One region of the Sphingobium agri genome, then DNA from elsewhere that is predicted to be linked to it. Evidence: riboswitches for the same ligand, from Rfam matches in the RefSeq annotation. Region 1 holds a riboswitch; each other region holds the start of a gene.
The links. A riboswitch is a leader RNA that binds a small molecule or an ion and turns the genes downstream of it on or off. The one in region 1 is predicted to bind cobalamin.

Region 1 (3,212 bases):
TGCGGTCCCGCCGCACGCGTCGCTCAGACGGAATACCGTGCCCCGGCCATCCCCTGGGCCAAAGCAAGAGCGACCAGACGCCGGCAGGTCTCCTGGCTTGCGGGTCATCGCTCGACACATGGCCTTCCCAGGCCTCGCATGATTTAGCGTCCGGCCCAGTGGCTGACCCTCCGGCGGTAACGGAAAGTCGCTATGCGTCTCGCTCACCGCTTACAGTTGCAGGGACAGCCGCGGATTTGGGCGCCTGACCGGCAGCCCGCACCGCATTCCCTTTGAAGCCCGTTCGGGCACCGGCGCGATCGGGGCTGTGCATAGATGGCTTGACCGGCAAAGGAAAGCGGCAGTTGCATGGTTGCGTGATATTGCAGGGCGCATCCCGCCCGCCTAGACCGGCGCTATGCCGTCTCCTTTCTCCTTCACCCGCATTAGCCCAGAGGGCGACGCATCGCCCGTGGAGCGCGATCTGGCGGAAGAGATGCCAGTCGCGATAGAGTTCAACGGCGTCGGCTATGCGGTGCTGATGGCGACGCCAGGGGACGTGGCCGAACTGGTTCAGGGCTTCGCGCTTGCCGAGCGGCTGGTCCTGCCATCGGACGCGCCGCTCGACGTTGACGTCCATGTAACGGAGCAGGGCCTCGTCGCCCGCGCTACGCTTCCGCCGGAGCGGGTGGAGGGACTGCTCGGCCGCGTCCGTCACCGCGTCTCCGATTCCTCCTGCGGCTTATGCGGCGTCGAAAATCTGGAGCAGGCGCTGCGGCCCCTGCCCGCCGTGACAGCCCGCTCGGCCGCAGGCCGGGCGGCTATCTTCCGGGCGTTGGGCGATCTTGCCGCGCATCAACCGCTCAATCGGCAAACCGGTGCTGTCCATGCCGCTGCTCTGGCGGGGGCAGATGGCGCAATCCGCCTCGCCTATGAGGATGTGGGCCGCCACAACGCGTTCGACAAGCTGATCGGGGCGATGCGGCGGCGGCAATTGTCATGGGATGGCGGCTTTGCGCTACTGTCCTCGCGTTGTTCCTATGAGCTGGTGGAGAAGGCCGCGCTCGCCGACTGCCCGCTGCTTGTCACCATATCCGCCCCCACCCGCCTCGCTGCCGAACGCGCCGCCAGCGCCGGGTTGCCGATCATCGTGCTGGCCCGGGCAGACGCCGTGCTGGCGGCGGGCAGGCCGCCCGGCTGACGAGGCGCCGCTTCATCTACCGCTTGCGGGCTTGGTCCTGCCTCATTATCAGCAGCGCCGCGACAGGTTCCCCGCTTGGGGATCAAAAGGGAAGTCGGGTGCAATGCCCGCGCTGCCCCTGCAACTGTAAGCGGTGAGTGGACCGGCCACGCAGCCATTGGGGGAGTATCTCCCGAGAAGGCGGCCGATGCGCATCGACCCGTGAGCCAGGAGACCTGCCTGCCGCAGTCGTTCTTCGACCGGACAGGGTGTACCGGACGAACGGGGTTCCCCGCGCGGACGACAGCCATCGCCTTGCCCGCCACTGGCCGGGCAGGGCCGTTGCGGTTCGATTTTGCAGGGAGGGCCATGATGCCCGTCTTTCATGTTCAGATGATTATAAAAGCGTGCCGCTGATGCTGCGTGCCGTCGAAAACAGCGCGTCGGTGGTCGTCTGTTCGGCCTGCCGCCTGTCCGCAGACCAACGGGAAGACAGCGAAGGGCGCCGCGGCGGTGCGCTGCTGGTCGATGCCATGCGTGGCCTTCAGGCGCAGGAGCCTGCCTATGAAGCGATCGCCGTGCAGGACATGCCCTGCCTCTTCGCCTGCCAGCGGCATTGCACCGTCCATGTGCGCGGCCCTGGCAAGGTCGGTTATGTGCTGGGCGACTTCACCCCGGACGCGGATGCCGCGCGCGCCATCCTCGACTATGCCCTGCGCCATGCCGCCAGCGAAGAGGGCGTCGTGCGCTACGCCGAATGGCCGCAGGGGGTTAAGGGGCACTTCATCGTCCGGACGCCGCCCGAGGGCTTTGTCTGCACATGATCCGCTTTGAAGACCGCGACGGTTTTCAGGCCGCGCTCGCAACACTTCCTGGGAACGACGCGACGGCGATCGACGCTGCGGCGGCGCGGCAGGCTTCTTTGACGAAGCCCGCCGGATCACTAGGCCGCCTGGAGGAAATTGCCCTCTTCATGGCGGGCTGGCAGAGCCGCGAGTATCCGCGCGCCGACCGTATCCGCGCCGCCATCTTCGCTGGCAATCACGGCGTTTCCGCACGGGGCGTCAGCGCCTTTCCAGCGTCCGTCACTGCGCAGATGGTCGCTAACTTCCAATCTGGCGGCGCGGCGATCAATGCGCTTGCGGGCGCTTGCGGAGCCGATCTGGTGATCGTCCCGCTTTCCCTTGAACAGCCCACCGCCGACATATGCGAGGCCCCGGCCATGACGGAGGCCGAGTGCCTCGAATCCCTGAACGCAGGCGCTGCCGTGGTCCCTGAAGATTGCGACCTGCTCTTCGCCGGAGAGATGGGCATCGCCAACACCACCCCCGCCGCCGCGCTGTGCCTTCACGCCTTCGGCGGCGAGGCGCAGGACTGGACGGGGAGGGGAACGGGCATCGACGAAGTAGCCCTCGCCCGCAAGACGGAGGCCGTCCGCGTCGCGCTTGCCCTGCATGCATCCCATTGCACCGACGCCTTCGAAACGCTCCGCCGCCTCGGCGGTCGGGAGATCGCCGCCATGGCAGGTGCGATCCTAGCCGCGCGGATGATGCGCGTGCCGGTGCTGCTCGACGGCTTTATCTGCGGCGCCGCGATCGCTCCCCTCGCGCGCGACAATCCCGCCATCACTCAACATTGCCTGGCTGCCCACTGCTCAGCCGAAGCAGGCCATGCCCGGCTGCTCGAAAAGCTCGGCCTCAACCCGCTGCTGCACCTCGGCATGCGCTTGGGCGAGGGAAGCGGCGCGGCCGTCGCGGCACAGCTCATCCGCTCGGCCCTCGCGGCGCATGCGCATATGGCGACCTTCGCGCAAGCCGCCGTCGCGGGCGCGCTATGAGCCCGTTGACGCTCCACCTGATGCGGCATGGAGCACCACAAACGCCCGGACTTCTGCTCGGTCACACGGACATGCCGCCTGATCCAGCCGCCATGCAGCTGTGCATTGATCGGTCACGCGCGCTCGCATTCGACTGCCTGACCAGCTCCGGCCTGGCACGCGCCAGCGCGCCCGCCGCGCTGATCGCGACCGACCGCCAAGCCGCTCATCGGATCG
Region 2 (3,212 bases), on a different contig from region 1:
AAACGCCTCTCTCGCCTCGAAGCCCGCCTCGGCGTCCGCCTCATTCACCGAACCACGCGCCGCCTCGCCCTGACGGAAGAGGGCGCCAGCCTTCACCGCGATCTCGTCGCCATCCTCGACGCCATTGCCCAGGCGGAAGAGCGCGTCACCAATCGCCACCGCACCGCGTCAGGCCCGCTGCGCATCTCCGCCCCCACCTCCTTCGGCCGCCTCCACGTCGCCCCCCATGTCGCCCGCTTCCTGGAACAGCATCCGCGCATCGACCTCCAACTCAACCTGTCCGATGCCTATGAAGACCTGCTCGCCGAACGGATCGACCTTGCGATCCGCATCACCAGCGACATTCCCGCCCATCTGGAGGGGCATCATCTCGCCGCCAACCGCCGCATACTCTGCGCGAACCCCGCCTATCTCGCCGCCCACGGCACGCCGGAAAGGATAGCCGACCTCTCGCGCCACCGCCTGCTCGCGGCCGAAGGACAATTGCCATGGCGATTGGTCAACGGGCGCGCGCGCAAGCTGATCGACGGCCAAAGCCATGTCCGCACCAACAGCAGCGAAATCGTGCGTGAACTCGCCCTCACCGGCGTCGGCATCGCCCTGCGCTCGCTCTGGGACGTGGGCGATCTGATGGCGGACGGACGCCTCGTCCGCGTCCTTGAACCTTGGGAAGGCCCCGCCGACCTCGCCGTCCACGCCGTCCACCCCCGCGCGGCGGGCCGCCCTGCCGCCGTGGACACCTTCATCGCATTCTTGCGCGAAAGCTTCCGCGACGCGCCGTGGAACAGGGGCGGTTGATAGAAAAAGCCAGGCGGGCTCCCGCTCAACCCGCTGAAAAGCCAAAATTCCATTATGCGAAAATTCGCCAGGCTCCTGTCAAAAAATAGAAGCTTTCCGGCGTTAACCTGCGTAATGGCAGCGGGAAACAGGCCGATGTTATCGTTCGAGCCATAAGAAACTTGAGAGAGGATATGGGCCATGCGCCCCAATGACGCGTCACATTTTTCCGCCTGCGCCGCCCAGGAAGCGCGGCAAGCCAGGGAAGCCCGCCTGCGCGGCGCCGACCAGGCAACCATCGCCCTCCACAATGAACGCGCCGTCCGCTACCAGGCCATGGCCCTCCGCCTCCAGCGAGAACGCTGCACGACCCTGAACTGATTGGCGCGAAGGCCCAGCACCACCATTCCCCTCTCCCCTTCAGGGGTCGGCCAGAGGCACGTGACTCTGGCCGAGGTGCCGAGCGAAGCGAAGGCGGGAGAGGGGACTGTAAAGCAACCAACGCCGCCCCCCTCTCCCCACCCCTCCCCCCTAAAGGGGAGAGGGAGCAATCCCCACCCACCCCCCTTGCCCCACACCCCCACCTCCGCTATCGCCCCCTCACCCGGGCAACCCCCGGGCATGATCGCGCCGGTGCCTCGAAAGAGGCTTAAAAGGGAACATGGTAAGGAAGGCATCCGCCTCCCCAAGCCAGGGCTGTCCCTGCAACTGTAAGCGGCGAGCGCGATGCACATCGCCCCACCTCACAGGCAGGTTGGGGCAAGTCACTGGGCCGGACGCTAAATCCTGCGAGGCCTGGGAAGGCCGTGCATCAAGCGATGACCCGCGAGCCAGGATACCTGCCAGCGTTTGGTCGCTCTTGCCTTGGTCCAGGGGATGGCCGCGGCACGGTGAACTCCGTCTGAGCGACGAACGAGCGGCAAGAGGCCGCTTCGGTGACGCTGGCGGCCGCCTTGGGGGCGTCCGGCCGTCGGCGTGCGCCGGTCGTCGCCTGACGACAGGTCTCTTGCCGGATGTCGCCAGACGCCCGGAGTGCATGATGTGAAACTTCCCGATCATTTCCACCGCGCCGCCTGGGCGCTGACCGCCACTCTCCTCCCCCTGCCAGCCTTTGCCGCCGAAGCGGCCGACGCGGGCGAAGACACCAGCGCCATCATCGTCTTCGGCCGGGGCGAGGACAAGATCGGCACCGCCCATGCGGCGAGCGAAGGCAGCGTCGGCGGCGCTGACCTTCTCGTCCGCCCGCTGCTGCGCGTCGCCGAACTGCTCGAAGCCGTGCCGGGCATGGTCGCGGCCCAGCATTCGGGCAGCGGCAAGGCCAATCAATATTTCCTGCGCGGTTTCAACCTCGACCATGGGTCGGACTTCACCACCTATATCGACGGGGTTCAGATGAACTTCCGCAGCCATGGCCACGGCCAGGGCTATCTCGACCTCAACGGGCTCATCCCGGAAATCATCGCGCGTGAGGATTTTCGCAAAGGTCCCTATCGCGCCGATGGCGGCGACTTCGCGCTTGCGGGCGCGGCCTATATGACCACGATCGACGGCTATGACCGGCCATGGGTCGCGGCGGAGGGCGGCTCCTTCGGCTGGCGCAGGCTGGCGTCGGGCGGGACCGTAAAGGCGGGTGCGGGCCATCTCACCCTGGTCGCGCAGGCCAAGGCCTATGACGGGCCATGGCAGGAGCCTGAACATCTGCGCCATTATGCGGGCTTCGCCAAATATACGCTCCCCACAGGGGCCGGGAAGATCGACGCCACGCTTCACGCCTATCGCGCGACATGGCGCCCGACCGAGCAAATTCCCGAGCGCATCGTAGGCACGCCGCTCTGCCCCGATATCTTCTGTTCGCCCGATCCGTCCGCGCGCGGTGAAACCACCCGCATTATCGGCAATCTCGCCACCGTTCAGCCGACATGGCGCGCCAATCTGTACGCCCAATTCTACGACTGGACGATGTTCTCCAACCCCACCTACACCGATCCCGACGGCACCAGCGCGCAGATACAGCAATTCGACCGCCGCTGGGTCCTCGGTTTCACGGGCGAAAAGCGCTGGGATGTCGACCCCGCGCTGCAACTGAAGCTCGGCACGGAAAACCGTTATGACGCGATCGGCAATGTCGGCGTCAACCGCACCGCAGGGCGCGCTTTCCTCTCCTCGCTTGGCCGCTATCGCGTCAACCAAGGCTCGGCCGCGCTCTATGGCGAAGCGACCGTCACGCCCCTTCCCGGCCTGCGCATCACCGGCGGCCTGCGTGGCGACTATTATCATTATGATGTCCGCAGCCGGGACGCCGTCGCCGCCGCGTTGGGTGAAGGCAGCGGCTCGGACACGCTCGTCTCGCCCAAGGCGTCGGCCGCATGGGCAATTACCCCGCAGGTCGAACTCTATGCCAATTGGGGCCGGGGCTTCCATTCCAACGATGCGCG
Region 3 (3,212 bases), on a different contig from region 1:
CCACCCCCGTCACCTTTTACCGTCAAAAGCGGACACGCACGCCGCCATAGGCCGATCGGCCATAGGTGCTGTAGCCATAGACGGTCGCATATTCTTCGTCCGTGACATTGTCGATGCGCCCGTAAATCTCCAGATGCTCGTTGATCGGCAGCGAGGCGCGGAGGTCCAGCCGGGCGTAGCCGTCGAGACGCTGGGTGTTGGCGGCATCGTTGAAGCTGTCGCCGACCATGGTCACCGTTGCGCCAGTCGACAGGCCGAACGACCAATCATAGTCCGCCGAGACGCTGACGGCATCCTTTGCGCGGCGGGGAAGGCGCCTGCCTTCGTTGAGCCCGCCTTCGGAACGGTCGATAGCGTCGATATAGCTGTAGGCCGCTACGACCGTCAGCGCATCGACGGGCTTCAGCGTCAAGGCTGCTTCCACGCCCTTTGCACGGGTGCGGGTGAGGTTGACATAGCGGCCGAAAGGCAGGGCGAAGCCGTCGAAATAAATCTGGTCGCGGGTGTCGCGGCGAAACGCGGTGACAGAGATCATCGCGCGGCCCTCATCCAGGCTCTGATCAAAGCCGATGTCATAGCTTTTCGACCTTTCGGGCTTGAGGTCGAGATTGCCATAGGTGGCGTCGTAGATCTGGTACAGCGAAGGTGCGCGAAAGCCTTCGCCATAGCTGGCGCGGATATTGGTGCGGCCTTCATTGGGCGTGTAGTTGGCGTTGGCGCCAAAGGTGGTGGCGCCCCCGAATTGGCTGTGATCGTCATGGCGTACGCCGCCGGTAACCGACAAGCCAACAAAAGGCTTTACGACCGCAAGCGCATAGACGCTGTCGATGTTTACCTCTGCTCCGCTGACGACCTTATCGCCCGTGAAGAAGTCGTAGAAGAACGAGTCATATTTGGGCCGCTCATGCTCGTAGCCAAAGACCAGTTTGGCTTGATCCACCGGCTGATAGACGCCTTCATATTCAAATCGCAGGTTGGTGCCTGAATAGCCATAGTCAGGCGCGGAACTGGGCGCGAAGAAATAGTCGCGGTCATTGCGGAACCAGGTCACCGCCGCACGCTGCGTCAACTTACCGTCGAAAGAGGAAAGGTTGAGCCCCGCATAGCCGACATATTGGTCAAGCTTGCTGCTATCCGTTGATTCAGCCGGCGCGCCAAAGAAGATGTCGGTATCGAGGTCCGCATGGATGTAATAGCCACGCAGGTCGAGGCTGAGATTGTCGGTGAAGGCAAGCTTCAGCTTCGCGTGGGTCGCGATATTTTCATAACCGTCCTTCTCCGTGCCGCCCTGTGCCGCGGAGATGCCATCGGTACGGAAATAGGCTACGCCCGCGCTGCCCGATGCGATGCCGGTGCTGCCCGATATGTCAGCCTTTGCATTCAGCGTGTCGGCATAGCCATAATCCACCGATGCGCTGCCGCCAAAGCCTTCGCCTGGCTCGGCCGACATGATGTTGACGACGCCGCCGATCGCCTGGCTGCCGTACACCACCGAGTTGGAGCCACGCAGGATTTCGATGCGGCGGATGTTGCCGGTGAGCAGATTGCCGAAGTCGTAGGCATCGCCAATGACGCTCGGATCATTGATCTTCACGCCATCGAGCAGCACCAGCGTTTGCGTCGTTTCCGCGCCACGGATCGAAATGCCGGTGACGCCGCCCACGGCATCGGCGCGGTTGAAACGGACGCCGGGCGTGGTGATCAGCAGGTCCGCGATGCTGACATTCTGGCGCGTCTCGATCGTCTTTTCATCGATCACCGTCACGGCCTGCCCGACTTCATCGGTCGGCTGCTCGATGCCGAGCGCAGTGACGACGATTTCGTCTGCATCTTCTGCAAGCGCGGGGGTGGCGGCAAGCAGCGCCAGCAGCGAGATTCCGGTCCTGATCATATTCTGTCTTCCCTGAGCGCCATGCGACATGAGGCCAGGGCTTCCGCGCGAGCGGCCGGTGCGCGAGGGAGGGAGACGCCAATCCCGTCACGCGCACCGATGCGGCCCTGCGCCGCTTCGTCGCTCAGACGGAAAACCGTGCCCGGGCCGATCCCTGGACCCAGGCAAGAGCGACCATGCGCCGGCAGGTTTCCTGGCTCGCGGGTCGTCGCGGCGATGCACGGGCCTTCCCGGACGCGTGTCCAGTGGCTGGTCCCCCTCGCCTTCCCCTTTTGAAGGCATGCGGGTTTCCGGGTGCATCGCGCTCACCGCTTACAGTTGCAGGGGCAGCTGCGGACTTGGACGGATGAACCGTCCCCACCGCATTCCCTTTCCGGCGCGATCTTTCGTGAACGGTTGCCCGCTCACGCCGCGCGCCATAGGGGAAAGCGAGGGTTCTGCCAAGGAGTGGATCGATGCGATTACTGGGCGCTGTGCTTGCCGGGGGACGATCCCGTCGGTTCGGGAGCGACAAGGCGCTGGCGCTGATGGCGGATGGGCGCATGCTGATCGACCATGCGGTGGCGGCGATCGCGCCCCATGTGGAGACGGTGGTGGTCTGCGGGCGGACGGTCGAGGGGATGACCAGCCTCTCCGACCGGCCCGGGCCTGATATGGGACCGCTGGGCGGGCTGAACGCGGCACTGCATCATGCGCGGGACGAAGGCTATGACGCGGTGCTGACGACCGGGTGTGACATGCCGGTCTATCCGGCGGCGTTGGTGGAGGCGCTGGCGGGAGAAGGCGCTGCGGTGTTGAAGGGGCAGCAATTGGCGGGGTTCTGGCCTGCCGGGCTTGCGGATGAACTGGACGCGCATCTGGCTGAGGAGAATAGCCGGTCGATATATGGCTGGCTGGAGCGGATCGGCGCGCGGATCGTGGAGCGGGCGGATATCGTCCTGCCGAATATTAATCGACCGCAGGATCTTGCCGGATTGCCGAAAAGCTAGCTGCGCCGTGCTCCTGCAAAGGCAGGAGCCCAATTCAGAGGGCGGGACTGGGCTCCTGCCTTTGCAGGAGCACGTTGCTTATCGTGCTGAGCGGGTTGCACCCTATCGCCGAGCTGAACTTGCCGAAGCCCCCTCCCTTCCTTCCAACTAAGTTCGGGGGCGTTCGGCAAGCTCAGGGCAAAGGTCGCGGAGAGCCGGTCTTCAAAGCTGAAGAGCGACGCTCGTGGCGGCCTCTACTGGCATGGTCGTGCCCGCCACCGCTTCACCAATCAGAAGCAGGGTCGGATCTTCGTCGCTGATCGTGGCCACCAGAAAGGCAAGCGCCGACAGCT

Region 2: another riboswitch for cobalamin. It lies ahead of MU848_RS15025 (TonB-dependent receptor); the one in region 1 lies ahead of MU848_RS00040 (DUF1636 domain-containing protein).
Region 3: another riboswitch for cobalamin. It lies ahead of MU848_RS15770 (TonB-dependent receptor plug domain-containing protein); the one in region 1 lies ahead of MU848_RS00040 (DUF1636 domain-containing protein).

Annotation. Positions count from the first base shown of each region.
Region 1 covers NZ_JALKHS010000001.1:3,942-7,153, reverse strand. The annotation lists cobalamin riboswitch at 66-310, opposite strand; gene MU848_RS00045 (formate dehydrogenase accessory sulfurtransferase FdhD) at 398-1,180, shown strand; cobalamin riboswitch at 1,228-1,417, shown strand; gene MU848_RS00040 (DUF1636 domain-containing protein) at 1,576-1,983, shown strand; gene cobT (nicotinate-nucleotide--dimethylbenzimidazole phosphoribosyltransferase) at 1,980-2,996, shown strand; gene MU848_RS00030 (histidine phosphatase family protein) at 2,993-3,212, shown strand, end outside.
Region 2 covers NZ_JALKHS010000012.1:22,717-25,928, forward strand. The annotation lists gene MU848_RS15015 (LysR family transcriptional regulator) at 1-798, shown strand, start outside; gene MU848_RS15020 (hypothetical protein) at 979-1,158, shown strand; cobalamin riboswitch at 1,392-1,638, shown strand; gene MU848_RS15025 (TonB-dependent receptor) at 1,879-3,212, shown strand, end outside.
Region 3 covers NZ_JALKHS010000018.1:37,669-40,880, forward strand. The annotation lists gene MU848_RS15770 (TonB-dependent receptor plug domain-containing protein) at 23-1,891, opposite strand; cobalamin riboswitch at 2,058-2,319, opposite strand; gene mobA (molybdenum cofactor guanylyltransferase) at 2,347-2,880, shown strand; gene cobA (uroporphyrinogen-III C-methyltransferase) at 3,082-3,212, opposite strand, start outside.